4 regions of the Glutamicibacter sp. JL.03c genome follow, and region 4 is predicted to be linked to each of the others. Evidence: riboswitches for the same ligand, from Rfam matches in the RefSeq annotation. Region 4 holds a riboswitch; each other region holds the start of a gene.
The links. A riboswitch is a leader RNA that binds a small molecule or an ion and turns the genes downstream of it on or off. The one in region 4 is predicted to bind S-adenosylmethionine.
Positions count from the first base shown of each region.

Region 1: another riboswitch for S-adenosylmethionine. It lies ahead of OF385_RS16395 (flavin reductase family protein); the one in region 4 lies ahead of OF385_RS15680 (substrate-binding domain-containing protein).
Region 2: another riboswitch for S-adenosylmethionine. It lies ahead of OF385_RS04880 (hypothetical protein); the one in region 4 lies ahead of OF385_RS15680 (substrate-binding domain-containing protein).
Region 3: another riboswitch for S-adenosylmethionine. It lies ahead of OF385_RS01520 (O-acetylhomoserine aminocarboxypropyltransferase/cysteine synthase family protein); the one in region 4 lies ahead of OF385_RS15680 (substrate-binding domain-containing protein).

Region 1 covers NZ_CP107575.1:3,537,628-3,541,047, forward strand. The annotation lists gene dnaB (replicative DNA helicase) at 1-540, opposite strand, end outside; gene OF385_RS16395 (flavin reductase family protein) at 1,197-1,697, opposite strand; SAM riboswitch class IV at 1,795-1,912, opposite strand; gene OF385_RS16400 (PaaI family thioesterase) at 2,362-2,778, shown strand; gene OF385_RS16405 (dihydrofolate reductase family protein) at 2,824-3,414, shown strand.
Region 2 covers NZ_CP107575.1:1,051,906-1,055,325, reverse strand. The annotation lists gene OF385_RS04890 (MFS transporter) at 1-282, shown strand, start outside; gene OF385_RS04885 (type 1 glutamine amidotransferase domain-containing protein) at 365-1,090, shown strand; SAM riboswitch class I at 1,270-1,380, shown strand; gene OF385_RS04880 (hypothetical protein) at 1,374-1,742, shown strand; gene rpsO (30S ribosomal protein S15) at 1,892-2,161, opposite strand; gene OF385_RS04870 (class I SAM-dependent methyltransferase) at 2,269-3,054, opposite strand; gene OF385_RS04865 (bifunctional riboflavin kinase/FAD synthetase) at 3,060-3,420, opposite strand, start outside.
Region 3 covers NZ_CP107575.1:319,950-323,369, forward strand. The annotation lists gene OF385_RS01510 (ABC transporter substrate-binding protein) at 1-143, shown strand, start outside; gene OF385_RS01515 (CoA-binding protein) at 222-716, opposite strand; gene OF385_RS01520 (O-acetylhomoserine aminocarboxypropyltransferase/cysteine synthase family protein) at 716-2,089, opposite strand; SAM riboswitch class I at 2,208-2,302, opposite strand; gene OF385_RS01525 (histidine phosphatase family protein) at 2,414-2,974, shown strand; gene OF385_RS01530 (RNA polymerase sigma factor) at 3,071-3,420, shown strand, end outside.
Region 4 covers NZ_CP107575.1:3,383,961-3,387,380, reverse strand. The annotation lists gene OF385_RS15690 (GntP family permease) at 1-589, shown strand, start outside; gene OF385_RS15685 (SdpI family protein) at 671-1,033, opposite strand; SAM riboswitch class I at 1,317-1,407, shown strand; gene OF385_RS15680 (substrate-binding domain-containing protein) at 1,476-2,516, shown strand; gene OF385_RS15675 (sugar ABC transporter ATP-binding protein) at 2,500-3,420, shown strand, end outside.

The DNA of each region.
Region 1 (3,420 bases), 150 kb from region 4:
TTCATCGACAGTGCCTTCGATGATGTCAGAAAGACGGACATAGTCTTCACTGCTGCGGTTTTCCGCGACCTTGTAGACCTCGGCCTGGGCTTCGTTGACGATGGCGTCGACTTCGCCGTCTGGCGAGTAGCCCATCTGGACGATACGGGTACCGGCATCAACTAGGCGTCGCAGAACGGCACGCTCACGCACGATTTCTGCATAGTATCCGGCGTTGGCCGCGGTGGGCACCTGCTGAATAAGATTGTGGAGGTAGGCGGCCCCGCCAACGCGGGAAATTTCACCGCGCTTGGTCAGCAGGTCGGCTACGGTCACGGCGTCGGCTGGCTCGCCTCGACCGTACAAATCGATGATTGCCTCGTAGATGGATTCGTGGGCCGGACGATAGAAGTCGGTTCCGCGGAGCGCTTCGACAACGTCAGCAATGGCGTCCTTGGATAGCATCATGCCGCCGAGCACGGACATCTCTGCTTCGACATCCTGTGGCGGCTTGCGTCCAGCATCGGACTCTCGTCCTTCGTATACCGGCTCAGCACTCATTACAGACACTTCCATCCCCTATTGACCCCACTGGGAAAATTCATCCTTGCCCTATGGCAACGGTCCATCTTGTCAGTTGAGACCGACAGTTCAATGATGAACAACTGTGGATATTTCTGTCCCAAGGCCAACAGTAGGGCTGATGTTCACCCACGTAAACCCCATTATCCACAGCCTCTGTGCATAACATACCCTCATCTGTGGACTAGCCTGTTCACTAGCTGGGGAGAAACCTGTGGATTAATGTCGACTACCCAACCGTAACAGCTTCTGATTAGGCCTTTCACAATTTCACAACTGTGGACAGAAAGAGATTTTATTGAACCTACCGCTATGCCGCCAATAGTTATCAACAGCCGCAAACGACCGAAATTCAGAGATTTTCGCGTTTTTCGCATAGTTCTACACACTGTACCCACAGCCATGTGGATAACTGTGTGGATGTGGGTGCATAGGCAAAACCCTTAGTCATCTCAATTAATGAGGAAATATCCTGCGCCAGACTATCGGTAGTCCACATTTTCACAGTGGCCCACCTATCCACACCGTGGATAACTATTGCTTCACATTCAACGCATGACGAAATGCATCAAGGCCTGTTGTGGATCACCTAGGTGATCCACAACAGGCCTTGATGCGCCTACTGCTTGGAAACGTTAGACGAGTTCAGAAACTGGGATCGAATGAAATCGAGAATCATGGAAGATCTGCGGCGAGTGCTGAGATGCGTGATGCCCGTGCACCTCCAAGAGCACAACCCAGTGGTCTCCTGCCTCAACCTCGTTGTAAATCGATGTTTCCAGCCAGAGGGTGGACTCTTCGATGAACAGGGCGCCCTGTTCAGAAACCACGGTATCCACACCGAGGAATCGATCGCCCTTCTTCGAAGCGATCTGCGTGCAGACCCCTCCATTAAGATCGCTGAGAACCGAAACACCGATGTGGCTGGCCCCACGCAGTTTCGGCCAGGTATTGGAGGTCTTCTGGACTGCAAACATCACCAATGCCGGCTCCAACGAAACCCCCACAGTGAATGAGGATGCAACGATGCCGGTTTTTACGCCGTCCACTTCTGCACACAGAGCGGCCACGCCTGAGGGATGTTGAGCGAAAACCCTGCGTAGGGTTAGCGGGTCAAGTTCACGATTCAATGACATGGCTCGATTCCTTCGGGTCTTGCCCACCGCGTCAGACCCAGTGGACTTGGCGGATCGGAAGCTTCCGAATGTGCTTGTCCCTGAGATTTCACGCCGTGCGCGGTACTTGTTCTGACGCCATTTGGAGCAGAACCGAATCCTCACCTGGAGCACCCCACTACCGTTGAGAGGGTTGCCGATCAGCAAGCCAGGGCTTTTAGCTGATGCTCTTGATTCTGCTTAAAACGATATGGCTCATGACGAACCACCGTCAAACAATTCACTTCGCAAATCGCAATATTCAACAAAATATTCGACACCAAGATGCTTCTGAGGGGCTGGAACAGCCTTTTGTTCATCAGAACTACCCACGCCCACCGTGGCAACTCGAGCCGCTCATGTGATCGCCGCCGTAATGCAATAACCTATGACGGCCAGGCAGCATCACCAGGTGCTGCGCCTTCGCCGCTTTTATCAAACCGCCCGCCGTAGCGGAACCGAATTTCCCGCTCGAGCACCATGGGAGACCAAGCGTGCCCTGCTCATATCGGGGCAGCTGCCTGAACCCACTGGGTGAAGCGCACCATCATCTTCCCAGGACATCTACGGGTAAAGTGCAAAAGAACGTATTGCGAGCCTAGGCCGTTGTGCGGCAGCCCAGCGCCTTACACCTTTGGAGTCACCCATGAGTTCCGCAGAACCGCGAATCCCCGAGAAGACCAGCCGCTTCACCGAGAGCATCGGACTGGTCTTTGACGACATCACCGCCACGTCCGTGCGCGGACATGCCGATCTGAACGAAAACCACCACACTCCGTGGGGCGTAGTGCATGGCGGGGTGTATGCCTCGATCGTTGAAAGCGCCGGCAGCGTCGGAGCCAGCTACGCGGTGGCCGAACGCGGGCAATTCGCCGTCGGCGTGCACAATGCCACCGACTTCTTGCGTCCCTCCACCGGTGCGCGCGTGCAGGTTGCTGCCAAGGCGCTGTTCCAAGGCAAAACCCAGCAGTTGTGGGAAGTTGTCATCACCGATGAGGCCAGTGGAAAGGAACTCTCGCGCGGACAATTGCGCACCCAAAACGTAGATATGCCCAGCGCCTGAGCGTATCCTAGGTGGCACCCAGCGGATCAGTTTCGGAGGCTTACCATGAGTGCCACCTATACCTTTGACGTGTTCAGCAGCCTTGATGGCTTCGGCAGTGCCGGCAGCGATTGGGGCGGCTACTGGGGAAAACAAGGGCCAGAGCTGTTGGCCCATCGCCTCGGGCTCTACACTCCTCCATGCCGCATGGTTTTCGGTGCGAACACCTTCCGCTTATTCAGTCTCTTCTGGGCAGAAATCGAGATGAATCCCGAGGTTGAAGACGCGTGGGGCGTGGCTTTGCACGACAAGCCGGCCACCGTCATCTCCACCACCTTGGAAGAGCCGCTGTCTTGGCCTAATGCCACGCTGGAGCGTTCGGATGCCTTGGACGTTGTCGCCCAGCTCAAAGAAACCTCAGATGTGCCGCTGCGCTCCCACGGTTCCCTGGCCATGAACCATTCTCTGCTGGCGGCAGGCCTGGTGGACTTCATCCAGGTGAGCATCTTCCCGGTGCTGACCGGGCATAGCGGCTCTGCTCCGGTACTCGGCGGGGTCGACGACTATGACTTGGAACTTGTCGATTCGAAGCTTTTGGATGGTCGGATCCAGGAACTGACGTATCGCCCGACGCGCCATCATCCGGCGCACGCATAGCCGCCC
Region 2 (3,420 bases), 1.3 Mb from region 4:
CTGCTTCTGGGAACCGGCGTCGGGATCGCTACACCGCTGGGCTTTGCGCATCTAGCCTCGACGACTCCCGAAGAACGCATTGGGCGCACCATGGGATCAGCAGAACTCGGGCGCGAACTCGGGGACGCCGGCGGTCCGATCCTGGTGGGTGCCGTCGCTGCCGCGGCCAGCGTCTCGGCGGGCTTATGGGCCCTGGCCGCCGTGATCTTGGCTATTGCTTTGCTGGGAATCCTGATGCTTCGCTTGCCTGAATCCCCCTCCAAACAGGGAGCAATCGCATAGAACTCTGGAAACCGCCTAGGTGCGGTTGAAGCCTTGCCAACTTTGTACAAGGCTGGGAGGACAAATGCGAAAGGAGTACCCCGTGAAGAAAATCCTGATGGTCCTAACTAGCGTTTCCGAACTCGGTGCTGGCGGAGACCCCACCGGATATAACGTCGCGGAAGCAGCTCATCCTTGGAAGGTCTTCCGAGATTCAGGGCATTTCGTCGACTTTGCCTCGATCAAGGGCGGACAGCCTCCCCGTGACACTGTCGATACGGACGATCCAATCCAGGTGCAATTCACTGAAGATGAAACGACCCGGGCCGGCCTGTACAACACGGCCAGGGTGGAAGTCATTGACCCGGAGCAATACGACGCGATCTACCTAGTAGGCGGTCACGGCACCATGTGGGATTTCCCCGACAATGAAGGCCTGCAAAAGCTCATTGGGGATATTTATAACAAGGGTGGAGTCGTCGGCGCAGTGTGCCATGGCCCGGCGGGTCTGCTCGATGTGGAACTGCACCACGGCATCAAGCTGCTCAGCGGCAAGGATGTCGCGGCCTTCACCAACGATGAGGAAATAGCCGTTGGCAAGGATCAGATCATCCCCTTCTTCTTGGCCGACAAACTGGTCGAGCAAGGCGCCAACCATATCCCCGCGGATAATTTTGAAGAGAACGTTCAAGTCTCCGAACGTCTGGTCACCGGCCAGAACCCTGCGTCGGCCGCAGGAGTCGCTAAGGAGATGGAGAAGCTTCTCGCAGAAGTAATCCACCAGGAAAAGGCAGCCGAAGAAGCCGCTGCCGAAGCCGAAGCGGACTAAAAATCGGCGTCACCCTCGCAAAGATGACGTAAAAATTGCGCTTGAACCCGTGCCATCGCACGGGTTCAAGCTCTTTTCGGCCCACTGAGTTCCACGATAACGTTCTCCAGCTAGAGGCTGGCTCAACGAGGATCCAGCACTTCGCAGCCGAGCCCAAAGAGCTGATAGTGATTGATGTGTACCCATCCCGAGTGGCCGAGAGACCTGGCTCTGCGATGCCGCAGCAACCTATCCAGCTGATGAAGAATGAGCTTTTGCGGATATGGTGCTACCGCCAGAACCGATGGAAAGGTGGCTTTGGCATGTCTTCGCAGGCCCCGGATCATATCCTTACCACCCACGCCGGCTCCCTGCCGCGCACCCCGGAGCTCTTGGCGGCAACGCGGCCAAGGAGAACTATCCCGAGGATGTTGCCGGTTTTACCGAATTGCTCTTACCCGCTGTGGCGGATGTCGTCCAGCTAAAACGCATTGCCGGGATTGATATTCCCAATGATGGCGAATACGGCCGTACGATGTCCTCGCCGGTGGACTACGGGGCCTGGTGGAGCTATTCCTTCGCACACCTTGAAGGCTTGGAATCTACGACCGTGGACCGGCGGGCTGAAACGGAAGTTCGCCGCTCTTCGCGTTATGTTGTTGCCAGCCCCTGAAAGAGGATCATAGGGGCCGTCAACAACATAACGGGTTGGAACAGTGCTGCAAGAAATTCAGTGGAAAATTCCCTCATGAGGCCTTTCGGCCATAAAAAAGTCCCCGCCTTCCACAAGGAAGGCGGGGATCTTCGCACCAGCGCGAGAGACTACTTACGCAGGCCCAAGCGCTCGATCAGCGAACGGTAACGCTCGATGTCGGTGTTCTTCAGGTAGCCGAGCATACGACGACGACGACCAACCAGAGCCATCAGGCCACGGCGGGTGTGGTGGTCATGCTTGTGCATCTTCAGGTGCTCGGTCAGGTCCGAAATACGGCGGGACATGACGGCAATCTGAACCTCAGGCGAACCGGTGTCACCCTCGTGGGTAGCGTAAGCCTTGATGATTTCGTTCTTGATAGTGGCATCCAATGCCATAACAAACTCCTAGAGTTGGACCGCGTTCATAAGTCAGTGCAAACGCCGAAACGTTTACGGCGGATACTCGCAACCGCGGACTGCAGCGAGAACCATCGTCAATCATATCACCGTCGGGGACGCCGACGGGACCTCCAAGCATGGGTGAGATACGGCACCTGCACCCTTGCGGATGGCTCGTGTCCAAGGTGCTCGGTCCAATACCATCGAAGATTCGCTTCGACCTTGGCTTGTGTCGTTGCCGTTGCCTTGCGGTAATAACTGCGGGATTTGGTCAGTTCAACGATTTCTGGGAAGTCCAGCGGCATGGACCAGTGCCAAATTCCGTGTTCGGGCTTCCGGAACTCCGGGCCTAGCGGCGGTTCAAGCTCGGGACGATGCACGTCGCCAGCGTGCATGATGCGGGCCAGCCGGTGAACCCAGGGAATCGAGACATCCAATTGGTTCCACAGCAGCGTCAGCCATCCATGATCACGCAATAACCGGGCCGCTTCTGCGCTGGCCTTGGGATGATCAACCCAGTGCCAGGCCTGTGCGTAGGTCACCAAATCAAAACTGTTCCCGGCCAGACCGGTTGCCTCGCCGTGAGCGCAGAGCATTGCTACTTCGGGAAGTCGATTGGCCAGAACCGAAAGCATGGCTTCGGACGGATCAACAGCGGTAACATCCAGGCCGCGACCCACAAGTTGCTCGGTGAAAATTCCTGAGCCACAACCGATATCCACTGCCTCGGCTGGGTGGTTTTGCAGGGTGAAGTCCAAAGCCTCGTCAGGATAGGACGGACGAATCTTGTCATAGCTCTCGGCATCCGATTGGAAAGCAGAAGCTAGTTCATCACGTCGCTGCGCGCTGACCACGAAGGCTCGTTGTGGCAGGGAAGGGATTTCAGCCATGAATTCTAGTGGCGTTCTGTAGCCAAAACGGTTCGCGCCTGGTCTACGTCTTCGGTCATTTGCTCGATCAACGCTTCGATGCCACGGTAGGCAACCATGGGGCGGAGGTGTGCGATGAACTCCACCACGATCTGCTGACCATAGAGGTCAAAATCTTCGACGCCTTCTTCCGGGCGGTCGATCACGTGAGCCTCGACGACTCGTGAAACACCGTCGAAAGTCGGGTTGGATCCCACTGAAATTGCTGCTGGCCAGCGGACCTCGGCCTCGTCGATAACCCAGCCGGCGTAGACTCCGTCGGCAGGAATGATGCCGGTGGCTTCAGGATCAAGATTGGCCGTAGGGAAACCCAATTCACGTCCGCGG
Region 3 (3,420 bases), 520 kb from region 4:
TCGAGGGCCCGCTATGGGGCCAATTGCAGGCGGTCAAGAACAACCAGGCCATCCGCGTGAACGACGACGTCTGGTTCCTGGGCCTGGGGCCAACCGGCGCGAATCAGGTTCTCGACGATCTGCGCGGCTATCTGGTCAAGTAGCCTCATCCGATAGCAGCAACGGCTGCGCCGCCCTCGCGCATGCGAGGGCGGCGCAGCCGTTGCCGTTCCGGGCCGGGTCTAGGCGAGCACCTGGCGCTTGGATGAAATCACGCCGGTATTGAAGCCGGCCAGGCGCAGCCCGCCATGGAAACGGGCATGCTCGATCTTGACGCAACGATCCATCACCACGTTCATCCCGGCCGCTTCGGCCCGGCGTGCCACGTCTTCATGCCATGAACCCAGCTGGAGCCACAGGGTCTTCGCGCCCGCTGCCAAGGCCTCGTCCAAAACCGAGGGCAGGTCATCGTGCTTGCGGAAGACCTCCACCAGGTCCGGGGTCTCTGGCAGATCTGCCAGGGACTTGTAGACCGGCTGGCCCAAGATCTCATCAAGTACCGGGTTGATGAAGTACACCTTGTACTTGGACGAGGACAGCAGGTAGGTCGCCACGAAGTAGCTGGCCCGCGAGGGCTTATTGGAAGCGCCCACGATCGCAATGGTCTTGGTGTCGCGCAGGATGCCCAGACGCTCGGCCGCGCCCGGACCCTCCCAGGTTCGTTCGGTGGTGCTCATTAGTTGGCTCCCTTCGATGCTGCAGGAATGGCGCACGCGGCACCGTCATAGGTGGGTGCCGCAAATTCTTCGGCGGAAGCAGCCGCAGCTTCCTGCGAAGCGGTCAATGCCTGGTCGAGGTCCCAGATAATGTCCTCGACATCTTCCAGGCCTACCGACAAGCGGATCAGGTCTTCAGGAACGCCGGCGGCAACCAGCTGGCCGGCGCTCAGCTGCTGGTGGGTGGTGGAAGCGGGGTGCAGCACCAAGGTGCGGGCATCGCCGATGTTCGCCAGGTGGCTGGCCAGCTGCAAGGCTTCGATGAACTTGGAGCCGGCGTCGCGTCCGCCCTTCACGCCGAAGCTGAAGACCGAGCCGACACCCATCGGCAGCAGTTCCTGGGCGTGGGCATGCTGCGGGTGCGATTCCAGGCCCGCGTAGTTCACATAGGTGACGCGCGGGTCTGCTGCGAGCCATGCGGCAACCTGCTTGGCATTGGCCAGATGGTTGTCCATGCGCTGCGGCAGGGTTTCCAGACCCTGGAGCAGCTGGAACGCCGACTGGGCGGGGAGCGCCGGGCCGAAGTCGCGCAGCTGTTCGCTGCGCAGCTTGGTCAGGAAGCCGTACTCGCCGAAGTTGGCCCACCAGGAGACATTGCCGTAGCTGGCCACCGGTTCTGTCATGGCAGGGAACTTGCCATTGCCCCAATTGAACTTGCCGGACTCCACCACCACGCCGCCCAGGGTCGTGCCGTGGCCGCCGATGAACTTGGTTGCCGAGTGGATCACGATATCGGCACCGTGCTCAATCGGGCGCAAGATGTATGGGGGAGTGAGCGTGGAGTCGACAACCAGCGGGATCAGGTGGCGGTGCGCCACCTCGGCCAGGCCTATGAGGTCGGCGATATCGCCCGAAGGATTGGCTACCACTTCGGTGTAGACGGCCTTGGTGTTCTCCTGGATGGCGGCCTCGAAGTCGGCTGGATCATTGGAGTCGATGAAGGTCGTGTTGATGCCGAAGCGGCGCAGCGAAACGTCCAGCTGGGTGATGGTTCCGCCATAGAGCTTGGAGGAGGCCACGATGTGGTCCCCGGCCTGGGCAAGGGCGGCGAAGGTGACGAACTCGGCGGCCATGCCGGAACCGGTGGCTACTGCGCCGATGCCGCCTTCCAGGGAAGCCATGCGCTCTTCGAAAGCGGCGACGGTCGGGTTGCCGATGCGCGAGTAGATGTTGCCGTATTTCTGCAATGCGAAAAGGTTGGCTGCATCATCGGCATCTTTGAAGACGAATGAGGTGCTCTGATAGATGGGCACTGCGCGGGCGCCGTGCTCGGCATCGGGGGTGCCACCGGCGTGCAATGCGCGGGTGCGGAATCCAAACTGATGATCTGCCATGATGGCTTACGACTCCTTGTCGATTGGGTTTTCGCGATTCACCGCCAGGCGGTGGCGCGATCGAGGCAGGAATCCCGGAATCAATGTCGCTTCCTGTTTTGCTTAAACAGGAAAAGCGGCTGCATCGTTTCTGGCGGTAGCACCGTAACCACCGGATGTGGCAGGTTGCTGCGGCTTCATCGAACCAGATCTCTCAGCCGCTCGGGATGGTGTAACAATCTTCGCAACATGACCGTTCGTGACCTAACTATGAGTCTTAACGTTGCGTATTGGACGTAATATCGGAGATTCTTCGATATGCATGCTCGCCGGTACGCTGGACTCATGGAAACTGCGCTGGTGTTGATCAGACATGGACTGACCGATTGGAATCTGGCCGGCCGCCTCCAAGGGCGTACCGACATTCCACTGAATGACACCGGACGCGAGCAAGCCCGCGGTGTCGGCCGCGAATTGGAAGGCCAGGGGTTCTCCTTGATCCTCGCTTCGCCTCTGGGCCGTGCCCGGGAAACCGCTGCATTGATTGCCGAGGAATTAAGCGCAGGAACCGGCCAGCCGGTCCCGGAACTGATCGAGCGCGGTTTCGGGCCATTGGAAGGCCGGATCATGGCCGAGGTCTCCGACGAGGAATCAGCGTCGTTGCAGTCCCAGCTGGAACCCATCGACGATATCCTGCGCCGGGCGGTTCCCGCTTTGATTGACCTGTCGGTGGAACATGCCGGGAAGAAGGTGGCCGTGGTGAGCCATGGCGCAACCATGCGCGCCATCCGTGATGCACTGGCTGGAACCAAGCTGCCACGAGGCGTGGAGAACGGCGAGATCATCCAGATCAATATCCAGCGCCTCAACGAATTGGCTGAAGAACTCGATTTGGTCAGCTGCTAGGCGCTGAAAATTTTTCTTCCCTGGAACCTCACACTTTTGCTGTGCACTACGTTTACATGGTGAAAGCCCGTTGCGGCGCCAATCTTCAGGAGAGCCATGCAAGTACCGTTTGAGCGGATAGTCCAGGATTATGGGCTGAACGTATTGCGGATTTGCCGTGCTCTGCTAGATGAACACCGTGCACAAGATGCCTGGTCTGAAACGTTTCTTTCCGCGCTTAAGGCCTATCCGCAGCTTGCTGAGGACGCAAACGTATTAGCCTGGCTTGTGCGCATCGCCCGGAACAAGGCCATCGATGAGCTGCGCAAGAACAAGCCGGAAATTCTAGATGACCATCTGCAGTGGGAACATGCTGATGACCAGGTGAACCTCGGTAAAGAAGCGGACAACCTGCAGCTGTGGAAGGAAGTGGCAAAACTTCCGCAGAAGCAACGAATGGTCGTTGG
Region 4 (3,420 bases):
GCCACTGGGTGGCGGAACGCTGGTGGAGGTGCTCTCCTTCATCGGCACCCCGGTGATCGCGCTGATCTTCGGCCTGCTGTCGGCCACACCGCTGCTGAGCGGGGATAAGAAGCTCTCCGATTTCAATGACCAGATGAATGAGGCGGTGCGCACTGCCGCTCCGATCCTGCTGATCACCGGAGCCGGGGCGGCCTTCGGCGCCGTGCTGGCCTCCTCCAAGCTGACCGAATTCCTCTCAGGTTCCTTGAGCGGCCTGGGGCTGGGGCTGGCGGTGCCATTCCTGATTGCCGCCGCATTGAAGTCGGCGCAGGGATCGTCCACGGTATCGATGGTGACCACCTCCGCGCTGGTCGCCCCGATGCTCGGCTCGCTGGGGCTGGACTCCGAGCTGGGCATGGTGCTCAGCGTGCTGGCGGTCGGCGCCGGTGCGATGGTCGTTTCGCATGCGAACGATTCGTACTTCTGGGTGGTGTCGCAGCTCAGCCGGATCCCGGTGATCACCGCGTACAAGACCCTCAGCGTGGCCACCGCGATCCAGGGGACCGCGGCGTTTGCCACCGTCTGGATCCTCGGGGCAGTTCTGCTCTAGGGGGCTGCCGGGCATTGCGCACCCGCACCGCGTCGTCAGTGATTTCCTCATTGATGGCGCGGTGCGCTGTTGATTCGGCGCTCAGGCGGAGAACCGTTTGGCGACCTTGTTCCCCTTGGACGCGGCACGCAGCATCAGCACGAGGACCAGGGCAAAGCCGATAGCGGCTAGGGCGAATGCTGCGGCGAAATTCTGCAGGAAACAGAAGATTGCCGAGGAGATCAAGAAGAGCCAGCCGGTGATGCCAGAGAGCTTGAGGGTTGGTGAGGCTTCGCGGTGCGCCGCCAGCCAGGCTTCATCGCTGGCCAGGGTGTGACGGGTTTTCAGGCCAACGCTGCTGTTGCGCGGCAGGCGGCCGTCGGCCCCCATGCGGGCCAGTAGGCCCGCGGTGAGCGCTAGGACAAGCAGCCCGAACATCAGGCTCACTGTGCTGGTCGAATCCACGCGGATGTCCTCTCGATCGGTGTCCTTGGATTCAGTCTAGGCGATTGTGATATTGGGCAGTACCCGCATCGTGCACGGCTTGCCCGGCTCAAGCAGCCAGGCAAATGCGAACCGGGGAACGCGAACCGGGGATCGTAATATGCGGAAATATGACGCGCTGTCCACGCATTCACGGGGCTTGAAGCTGTCAAAAACCCCGGATTTGTGACGAGATCTGACGCAGGGTTCCCTCCCATGACGCCGGCTTAGCCAACGTGGCTGATCGATGCTTGACTCGAATGACACCCCATCCAGAGCGGCTGAGAGACCTGGCTCCATGACGCCGCAGCAAGTTTGCCTCCTGCAGATAGTGCTAAAGCCAGGTTCGATGGAGCTCCCGGGTTCAGAAGCAAGGACTTCTGTGCGGGATCCCTCGGTCCTAGATGTCTCAGAGAGGGACGGCATGACTCGTACTCGCCCGCACACCTTGAAGCTTGTGGCTGTTGCCCTGGCTGCCACCACGCTGCTCACGGGCTGCTCGTTGAAAGAACCGCGCCCCCAAGCGGCTCCGGTCGCGGCGCAAAGCAGCAACCCGCAAGCCGAGCAGCAGCTGGAGGATGTTCCTTCGCTGGAAGGCAAGAAAGTCGGCATCGCGGCCAAGGACATCCTGCACGATTACTCGCGGGTGGTCTACCAGCAGATCCAGGAACGCATCAAGGAGCTCGGCGGCGAGGTCATCGCTACCCAGGCCGAAGCCAAGGACGAGAAGCACGTTTCCGACGTGGAAAACCTGATTACCCAGTCGCCCGATGCCATCGTGGTGATCCTGGGTGATGCGCAGACGCTCACCCCTGCCCTGGCCAAGGTGGACGCCGCAGGCATTCCGCTGTTCACCATCGACTTCCAGAGCGAATACTCGAAGAACAACGTCACCAGCGACAACTGGAATGTGGGCACCACGCTGGCTCGCACCATGGCAGAAGACCTGCACGGCAAGGGCAAGATCCTGGTCTTCAACGGCTTCCCCGGCGTGACGCCGTGCCGGATCCGCTACAACAGCCTGAACCTGGTGCTCGAGGACTACCCGAATATCGAGAAGATCACCCCTGAACTCCAGGACAAGTATGAGGGCACCATCGAAGATGCCAAGAACCAGATCCAGGACCAGCTGCGCAGGCTGCCCGAGGGCGAAGTCGACGCGATCTGGTCGTGCTGGGACATGCCGCTGATCGGAGCGGCGCAGGCCATCGACCCCACCGATAATGACATCAAGCTCTATGGCGTCGATGCGGAGCCCGGAGCCCTGGATTTGATCGCCGACCCGAACAGCTCCTACCAGTTCACCGTCGCCCAGCCCACCAAGCAGATCGCCGCGACCTCGGCCAGCAATATCGCCCTGTTCCTCGATGGGCAAACCGATCAGGTCCCGAGCACCAGCTATGCCGAGCCGATTTTTGTCGACAAGGACAACGTGAATCAGGTGCGCAATGACAACGGCATCTAATGACTTGCTGAGCATGGCCGGGATCAATAAATCTTTTGGCAACGTCAAGGTGCTCGATGATGTCCACCTGCAGCTTCGAGCCGGGGAAGTCCTGGGCCTCGTGGGCGAAAACGGTGCCGGCAAGTCCACGCTGATCAAGATTCTCACGGGCCTGTACACCCTGGATACCGGCCACATCGAACTGGCTGGCAAAGCCGTGCAGATCCGCCGCCCCGCCGATGCAGAAGCTCTGGGCATCGAGGTGATCCACCAGGACCGCCACCTGGCCGGACGCCTGACCGTAGCCGAGCAGCTGTACCTGGGCACGAGCACAAGCCGCGGGCTTTGGCGCCATGAGCGCACCGTGCAGGAGTCGGCGCGAGCCGATATCCTGCGCACCACCGGCCAGGAACTGGATGCCTCGGTCTTCGTTGACGAGCTGAGCGTTGCCCAGCAGCAGCTGATCCAGATCGCCCGCGCGGTACTGGCAGAGCCCAAGGTGCTGATCCTCGATGAGCCGACCGCGCCGCTGGCCAATGACGAGGTGGAACAGCTCTTCGGCACGATCCGGCATCTGCGTGATCGCGGGGTGGGCCTCATCTTCATCTCCCACTATCTGCAGGAACTGCAGCAGATTGCCGACCGGATCACGGTGCTGCGCAACGGCAAGAATGCCGGCGACGCCAGTTTCGCCGCCGGTGACAGCATCGAGGATGTCATCGGCTTGATGCTGGGCAGCCAGGTCGACGAGTTCTCGCATCAGAAGCGCGAGGCGCCTCCCACGCCGGGGGAGCCTGCCCTGGAGCTCTCGGGTGTGGCGGTCGCCGGGAAGCTGGAGGAAATCAATTTCTCGGTGGCACCCGGGGAAATCGTGGCAGTGACCGGGCTGGTGGGATCGGGGATCGAGGTGCTGGCCGATGCGGTG